DNA from 2 places in the Micromonospora sp. DT15 genome. Region 2 is predicted to be linked to the other one. Evidence: riboswitches for the same ligand, from Rfam matches in the RefSeq annotation. Region 2 holds a riboswitch; the other holds the start of a gene.

Region 1 (4,162 bases), on a different contig from region 2:
TTGGACGTTGAGCGCCTCCACCGCATAGAGATCATCGACGGTGATCCTGTCGCGGGTCTCGACACGATCGCCGCCACCCGCGAAGGACTCGAACCACTGCCCGGTGTACGCCCCGGGCGTGAAGTAGGCCCCACGATGGCCCACGCCTTCACGACGAACGATGTCAATCAATCTATCCGGCACTGGCAGATAATACTGAGCACTGGCGCTCAGTCGCATCCGCCGCCGCAGTCGGAGAAGAGCTGGGACGTTCGCGCGGCTGACGGCACGTTGTTGCAGATCAAGTGCCGCGTCATTGAGCCCGGCAGCCGGCGTACCCACGTCTTCTCACCGTTTCGGAGCTGGAGCTTCGATGCTTGCGTGTTTGTTACCTTGAGTAGCGTCACCTACGACATCGAGCAGGCTGTCGAGGTGCCGGTAGACCAGGTCAGGGCAGCTGCCCGAACGAGCTCCTGGGTCGCCGGCCATCGGGTATCCCTGAGTCAGGTCCGCGTTGGCCTTGATAACGCAGTCGATGTGACTGACCGTCTTCGGGAGGCCTATGGTGCAGAGGAGCGATCGGAGTAGAGACAGCGATCTGACGTCTCCTAGCACCGCAATGATCTGCTGCGGATCGCGTGCCATGCAATGTCCGGTCTTACAGACTGGACGGCATGAGCCCGGGGTCCTTCAGCTTGATCACGATGGACGCCCTGCCATGAGGCCTGCATCGAAGCACTGACATGTCCACGCAGTGATGTCCAGCTGCGTGAAGCAGAGAACAGAATAGTTGCAGGAAGCCTGGTGAGGCGTGCTAGTCACGGTGCGTCAGGATTACCCGGGACATCGTGGCACTGTCCGACTCCGTCAACTGCCCAGCAGGCCCGGGCAACGAGTTGATGGTTGGCTTCGCTGCCTGCGGCCGGCCCGGTGAACCGGGAGATCCCCACGCTGTCGCCGCTTTGGGAGTAACCCAGCGTGCGCGTCAGTTCGTGGACCGCGTGCCGGAGTGGGGGAATGCGCGCGCCGAGCAGTGCCAAGCGCAGATCCGGACGGGGATGTACCATGAAGCGCACCATCCAGTCGAAAGCCGAGCCGATGGTGCCAGGGTTCGCCTGGATCCCCGGCACGACAAGGGAGCCCACGGATTCCCGATACCGTGCCTGAAGGTCCTGCCAGCGGCCGAACCGCCCCTGAATGAACAACCTCGCTGGCGAGGCTCTGTTGCTCAATGCCACGGTCAGCGCCGGCCAACCACTAACGATGGTCATGCTTCGACCACCAGGCGCCGACGTCGCTGCCGGCCACTGTCCATCATGGCCGGATGCTGTCGAACGCCGCGAGTATCGAGCTGCCCGTCATCTCCCGACCGTCGAGGGAAGATGACCAACCGGCTGCTGTTTGCGATAACAGCAGCCGGCTGGACTGGCGGTCAACGAGCGGTGAACAGGAATTCGGTCTGCGCCTGTCGGAGGCCGCTGAGATCGCTGGGTACGGGCATGACGCCGTAGCGGTCGAAGGCGTCAACGCTCGCTCCAAGCGACGGCGGCGAGTGCCGCTGCCACTCGGCCAGCGGCACGCTCGAAGCAGTCAGGCGTAGTGGCTCGGCGAGCCGGGCGAACTCCACCTGCTGCCACTCGCGCAGCGTATTACCACGCCGCGCGAAAGCCACCAGCGAGGCGGCGACCACAGTGGTCGCAGCCGTCTGCGGCTGGATCACGTCGCCGTTCATGATCGAGTGTCGGCCCAGCGGCAGTGCGGCGCGGTGGCCGTACCGTTCTCCGACGACCTGCGAGACGTGTCGGCAGGTCCCGCAGGCCAGCCACGACCACCGGGTCCGGGTGGTCACCGTGTCCCGGACGCACAACACACACAGGTCGAGGTCACCGGCGAGGTCCTGGCCCTGCCACTGCTGCTCCCACTCCGGGGTACGTGGCTGGCAGCGGCACCACTGCTCGCGCGGAGCGCCGTCGCGGAGGTGCCCGCAGGTCAGGCAGACCGCGAAAGCAGTCAGGTCCAGCTCTTCGAATGGCACGATGAACTCGCTCTCCGGTGCCACGAGGCACCCGCTCTTGCCGTACCGCAGCTGGCGGTCGACCTGGTCTTCTCCCGGAGGCACCGTGCGCGGGTGGCGCGGTTGCCGGGTCAGCAAGCCGGGAGGCTTGACGCTGACCACTCTTGACGCCCAGGAAGCATAGAGATCATCGAGGCCGGGAGCAATCCCGCGGGGGAGACCTGAGCCAACGGTGGTGGCGGAACTATCCGTCGGCGGCGAGTCGGAGCCGGGCAAGCAGATCGGCGAGTTCCCGGGTCAGCTCATGATCTGGGCCGTAGACGCCGCACAGGTCGTCGTGCAGCGGTTGAACCTCGTCTACGCCCTCGCCGATCTACTTCTTGATCGACCGATCCATCTGTACGGCCATCGCTCGTGACGGGGGTGTGGACGACTAGGTCCGCCGCCCGGTGGTCTGCAACCTCATCCGCGACGCCCTTGAGTACACCTGCCACGAGCGGAACCTGACCCGTCTCGCTCTTGAACAGCGGCTGCAGGACTACTGGAAGCGGATCGCGCCGTGCGTCGCCGGCCGGCCCATGCGCCACCAACTACTGGTCCTGCCCGTCTACGCCGGCGCCGGGGCAACTTCGAGGGCGTGCACCGTATGGCACGGCTTGTGCCGGGCCAGGCATCACCACACGTACGGACTGGCACCAACGGTCGCTGAACTTCGTGGCTGGCACGGAGATGTAGCTATGCTGCTGCACCGACTCCAGCAGCCCGGCACCAACATCTCGCCGCTCCTGTGACGCGATTCCATGATGGGCCTCTCGGGTGAACAACACCGGATCCGGTTAACGCGTGGCACAGCAACCTCGATTAGTGGTTCCTCCAATCGGGCGACGGTGCGGACGACCTTGGCAGCCTTGGTTCGGCCGACCAGGCACCCAATTGGTGGTGACCGCTGCTCACCTTGTGCTGATGGCCGCTCACTTGCATAGTCGCTCTACGGCTGCCTGCCGAGTTCTAGAGGGGAAGAACGTGTCAGAGCCACTTGAGTTTCTCCGCGACCGGGAACCCACCTGGGCGCTGCACGCCACGCCGACCGCCTGTGAAGTCCGCGCCCTGATCGAGCAGAGCACAAGAGGTCATTTCGGGACGGCGGCTTGGCTCTCCGGGGATGCCGTCCCGACCGGTCGCCAGCCTCAAATCGACACGTGGCCAAGCAAAGGGTCGCCTCGGCGATGACCACCTCTTCAACTGATGACGCCACGTTCGGCTATTTCCCGGATCACGAGCGAATCGATGTCGCGCTCGATCGAGGTCGCTTTACACGTGCGCTCGTCCTGGACACACCCGTTCGGTCGCTTGCCGACCAGGTGAGCGAGTGCCGGTTGTTGTGGCAGCCGGAAGTGGAACTTCCCGAGGGCATCTACTGGTTCCAAGCGGTTGACGGTGGCCCGATCGTCCTGCAGGTCGCAGCCGGTGCCGCGCCAGGCGGCGGGATTGTGGTGTCCCCGTACGGCCTTGAGCCTGAGCATCCTCTGCTCGCCGCCTGGGCCTGGGCGGAGGAGTTGTGGCACAAGGCTGTGACGGTCCCCGCGCCGCTATTCACGGTAAATGATGCCGCCCTGACTCATCCCGGGGGCGCGGACGTGGTAGTGCGCGACCGCAAGTTTCTCCGCGAGCACTGGACGTACACCGTGATGGTCGAAGGTCGGCAGCAGGACGTGGTGGAGCCCCGGCTGCGGCCGCGTCCGCAGGTCGAAGCCCCACCTACGTGGGTGACCCGTGAGCCAACGCCGGCGAGCAGGTTCGGTGCCACGCTCACGCGCGCGAAGCTGCTGGGCAAGTTCGCCAACACGCTCTTTTCTTTCCGCGCCACACGCACGACGTTCCGGCCCTACCAGTTCAAACCGGTGCTCAAGCTCCTGCAAACCGGCAAAGCGAGGTTGCTCATCGCCGACGAGGTGGGCCTCGGCAAGACCATCGAGGCAGGTCTCATCTGGACCGAGCTTGAGGCTCGCGGAGAGGCAGACCGAGTCCTGATCGTCTGCCCGTCGAGTCTCCTCGGCAAGTGGAAGGAGGAGATGGAGGACCGCTTCGAGTTCGAGCTCACGGAGCTCGACAGCGGGGCCCTCAAGTCCTTCCTCGAACGCCACCAGCAAAACCGGCTGCCTACTCGCC
Region 2 (4,162 bases):
TCATCGCCACCACCCGCTTACGGCCGTGCTCGCGGAGCAGGCGCAGCCCGTACTCGTGCAGGGCCCGGCCGACGCCCCGGCGCCGCAGCTGCGGATGCACCAGCAGCTCAGCGGTGGCGTTGTCGGTGTTGTCGAGCTGCGGCAGGTCCAGTTGGAGGTAGCCGGCCGGCACGCCGTCCAGACGGGCCAGCGCCCAGAGCGACCGGGTACCGGGCATCGGCGTGTGGAACAACGCGTCGAAGCGGCGCCGGCAGGAGGGCGGGAAGTCCGGCACATCGGCGTCGTTGGCCGCCGACCCGATCCGGTACGCCTCGTCGACCGAAGTCCGGTCAGCGCCGTCGAACGACGCGATGGTGATGCTCATGCCGGTGAGCGTGCACCGTACAAAAGCGATCGGGCCAGCGAATTACTCGCTGGCCCGATCGAACGTTGGTCGGGAGGGACACTCGCACAACGCCTCCGGCGTTGGGTCGCAAGAACTTCAAAAGTCTTCGGCGAAATGCCCTCCCGCACGGAGCATCTTGCGCCGTCCGGTTCCTGCCGTCAAGTCCGTAGGGGCGGGTTTTCCACACTCACAGCGAAAACCCAGTTACCGACTGATCCACCCGGCCCCGGTGCCGGGCGGGCCGTTCAGCCCAGGAGGCCGGCGTCGCGGGCCGCCCGCAGCGAGGGCTTGATGTGGTGGGTCGGCCCGACCTGGCCGGCCACCGCGTCGATGGTCTTCAGACCCTCACCGGTGTTGAACACGACGGTCTCGGCCGTCGGGTCGAGCCGACCGGACTCGACCAGTTTGCGCAGCACCGCCACTGTGACCCCACCGGCGGTTTCCGCGAAGACCCCGGTGGTACGGGCCAGATCGCGGATGCCCGCGCGGATCTCGTCGTCGTCGACGTACTCCATCCAGCCGCCGGTACGGCGGACCGCCTCCAGGGCGTAGAGGCCGGCCGCCGGGTCGCCGATGTTGAGTGACTTGGCGATGCCGGTGGGCTTGACCGGGACGATCGTGTCGGTCTCGGCGTGCAGTGCGACGGCGATCGGGTTGCAGCCGGCGGACTGCGCCCCGAAGACCTTCCAGCCGTCGGCGGGCGCCTCGACCAGGCCGATCTCCACCAGCTCGGAGAACGCCTTGTCAATCTTGGTGAGCAGCTCGCCGCTGGCCATCGGGATGACCACCTGCGCCGGGATCCGCCAGCCGAGCTGCTCGGCCACCTCGTAGCCGAGGGTCTTGGAGCCCTCCGCGTAGTACGGCCGGACGTTCACGTTGACGAACGCGGTGTCCTCGAATTCGTCGGTCTCCACCAGCTCACCGCAGAGCCGGTTGACATCGTCGTACGAGCCGTCGATGGCGACCAGCTCGCCGCCGTAGACGGCGGTGGTGATGACCTTGCCCTGTTCCAGGTCGCTGGGGATGAAGACCACCGAGGGCACCCCGGCGCGGGCCGCGTGGGCGGCCACCGAGTTGGCCAGGTTGCCGGTCGACGCGCAGGCGAACCGGCTGAAGCCGAGGGCCTTGGCGGCGGTGAGCGCCACCGAGACGACCCGGTCCTTGAACGAGTGGGTGGGGTTGGCGCTGTCGTCCTTGACCCAGAGCGGCGCGGTGATGCCCAGCTCGGCGGCGAGGTGCGGGGCCGCCACCAGTGGGGTCAGGCCCGGGTCGAGGGTGACCCGGGTGGCCGGGTCCTGACCGGCGGGGAGCAGGGCGGCGTACCGCCAGATGTTGTTCGGGCCGGCCTCGATCTGCTCGCGGGTGACCGTGGCCAGCGCGGCGGTGTCGTAGTCGACTTCCAGCGGGCCGAAACACTCGTAACAGGCGTGCTGGGCGGCGAGCGGGTAGCGGGCCGAACAGGCACGGCAGACCAGGGCGCGGGCGGGGCTGGCAGCGGTGTCGATGCCGGAGGCGACGAGCGTCGACGTCATGTCGAGAGTCCTCTCATCTTTCCCCGCATCGCACGGTGCGGCGGGGACGGAATTGGCACCTGCCCCGCGGGTCGCTCAGCGGTGAGCGCGCGGGGTGGTTGCCGGGGCGTCGTCGGGCCGTATCCCTCAGCCCCTCTGGATGAGGTATTCAGTTGTGCCGTCGAGTCTAGGACAACGCTGTCGGCCGCTGCTACCACTGATCCCAGGTATTGGGTCAGCGGAAACTCACCGCGACGGGGTCGGTCACCGCGATCGGGTCCGTCACCGCGCTCGGCCGGGGCAGCGCCGTGGCCCGGGGCCGGGCGGCGAGGTTCGCGGCGATCAGGGCGGCGATCGTGATGGCGGCCCCGACCAGCTCGACGGGCTCCGGGCGGTAGCCGCGGGCGATCTGCACCGCGAAGGTGGTCACCGGGACCAGGTTCATGAACAGCGCGGCGTTGGCGGCGCCGAGTCGCTGCACGCCGGTGTTCCAGGCCAGGACCGCGATCACGGCACCCACCAGCACGGCGTACGCCAGTTGCGGGGCGACCGCCACGAGGTCGGCGGCGGCCGGCGCGTGCTGCCAGCCGACGGCGTCGGCGCCGATGCTCAGGACGAGCATGGCGGCCGTGCCGGCGAGCGCGGTCAGTGTGGTGAAGCGCAGCGGCGACCACTCGCCGAACCGGCTGGCGCCGTGGGTGTAGATGCCCCAACCCAGCACCGCGCCGATCATCATGAGCCCACCGAGACCGAACTGGCCGAGCCCGGCCAGGCTCCCGCGCGTGATCACCAGACCGACGCCGACGAGCGCCACGAGGGAGAGGGCCAGCAGGAGCGGCTTCGGGCGTACGCCGTCGCGAGCCCAGCGGACCAGCTGGGTGATCACCGGGGTGGTGGCCACGAAGAGGGAGATCTGCTGCGGGGCGGCGTGTTCCAGCGCCAGGTTGGTGAGCAGGTTGAAGCCCGCGAAGCCGACCACTCCGAGCACCACCACCTCCAGCGCCCGGCCGCCGTGGCGGAGCGCGCCGGCACCCTCGCGGAGCAGCAGGATGGCGACCAGGACGACGGCGGCCAGCAGGTAGCGCGCGGTGGTCAGGTTGAGCGGGTCGACGCGGTGAAGCGCGCTGGCCAGGATCGGGAACATCACGCCCCAGCCGAGCACGGCGACCAGTGGGTACGCGGTGGCGCGGGATCGCATTGGCAACTCCAATGTTCGAGTATCGTCGAACCAACGACACTGACCATAGGGCGTCGTTCGATGGTTGTCGAACAAGGGTTACACTGGTCACATGGAGCCGCAGGAGCCCGACCTGACCGCCGTACCGGTCACCAACGTGTTGGCCGCACTCGCCGACGACGTGCGGCTGCAGATCGTCCGGGCGCTCGCCGAGGGCGGCGAGTCCGCCTGCGGCAGTTTCGACTTCGGCGTCTCCAAGGCGACCCGCAGCCACCACCTCAAGGTGCTGCGCGAGGCGGGGCTGACCCGGACCCGGGCGGCCGGCACCAGCCGACTGGTCCGGCTCCGCCGGGACGAGCTGGACAAGCTCTACCCCGGCCTGCTGGACGCGGTCCTCACCCAGCGCCCGCCGGCCTGACCCCGCCCCGCCTTCGCTCGCCGGCTGCGGTCCGCGTGGCCGCACCAACCGGTTGGCGGCGGCACGTGACCTCGGCGGTCGGGACATGTCCCCGACGCTCGCTGTGGAGCTGAGTCGTCTACGACATCAACGAAGAGGTGGCACCACGACCGGGAGTGTCGGGCGGCCCCGGGCCGGGGCACATCGGCCGACAGTGACCGGGCGCGCCGCCGAAGCCGCCTCGTCGAGGCTTCGGCGGCGCGCGGTTCGGGTCTGATCAGACGGACACCCTGCCGGGCTCGGCCGCCGAAGCCGAGACCGAAGGACTGTCGGCACGACGCCGGGCGAGCAGCGTGTCGAGGGCCCAGGCACCCGGGCCGAGCGCCGCGACCAGCAGGAACGCCCAGCAGAAGAGAGCCGCCAGCTCGCCTCCGTTGTGCAGCGGCAGCAGGGCATCCGGCTGGTGCACAACGAAGTAGGCGTACGCCATCGAGCCGGAGGCGAGCAGCGCGGCGGGTCGAGCGAAGAGCCCGACCAGCACCAGTACGCCGCAGACCAACTGGATCAGGGCGGCCCACCAGCCCGGCCAGGTGCCGAACGGTACCGCCTTGCCAGTCATCGGGTTGCCGCCGAACAACCCGAACACCGAGGACAGGCCGTGCAACGTGAACAGCAGACCGATCACGATGCGG

The links. Region 2 has a riboswitch for S-adenosylmethionine ahead of thrC (threonine synthase). Riboswitches for the same ligand answer to the same signal wherever they lie in the genome.
Region 1: linked by a shared signal. The riboswitch ahead of ACLQ3F_RS29625 (hypothetical protein) and the one ahead of thrC (threonine synthase) in region 2 are both predicted to bind S-adenosylmethionine.

What each region holds. Positions count from the first base shown of each region.
Region 1 is NZ_JBNCKJ010000017.1:38,660-42,821, forward strand. It holds partial or broken gene ACLQ3F_RS29615 (DUF6308 family protein) at 1-219, opposite strand, end outside; gene ACLQ3F_RS29620 (hypothetical protein) at 798-1,250, opposite strand; gene ACLQ3F_RS29625 (hypothetical protein) at 1,412-2,014, opposite strand; SAM riboswitch class IV at 2,043-2,163, opposite strand; gene ACLQ3F_RS29630 (hypothetical protein) at 2,229-2,411, shown strand; gene ACLQ3F_RS29635 (DEAD/DEAH box helicase) at 3,193-4,162, shown strand, end outside.
Region 2 is NZ_JBNCKJ010000011.1:257,994-262,155, reverse strand. It holds gene ACLQ3F_RS24395 (GNAT family N-acetyltransferase) at 1-364, opposite strand, end outside; gene thrC (threonine synthase) at 631-1,917, opposite strand; SAM riboswitch class I at 1,928-2,063, opposite strand; gene ACLQ3F_RS24385 (DMT family transporter) at 2,132-3,094, opposite strand; gene ACLQ3F_RS24380 (ArsR/SmtB family transcription factor) at 3,186-3,491, shown strand; gene ACLQ3F_RS24375 (DoxX family protein) at 3,748-4,162, opposite strand, start outside.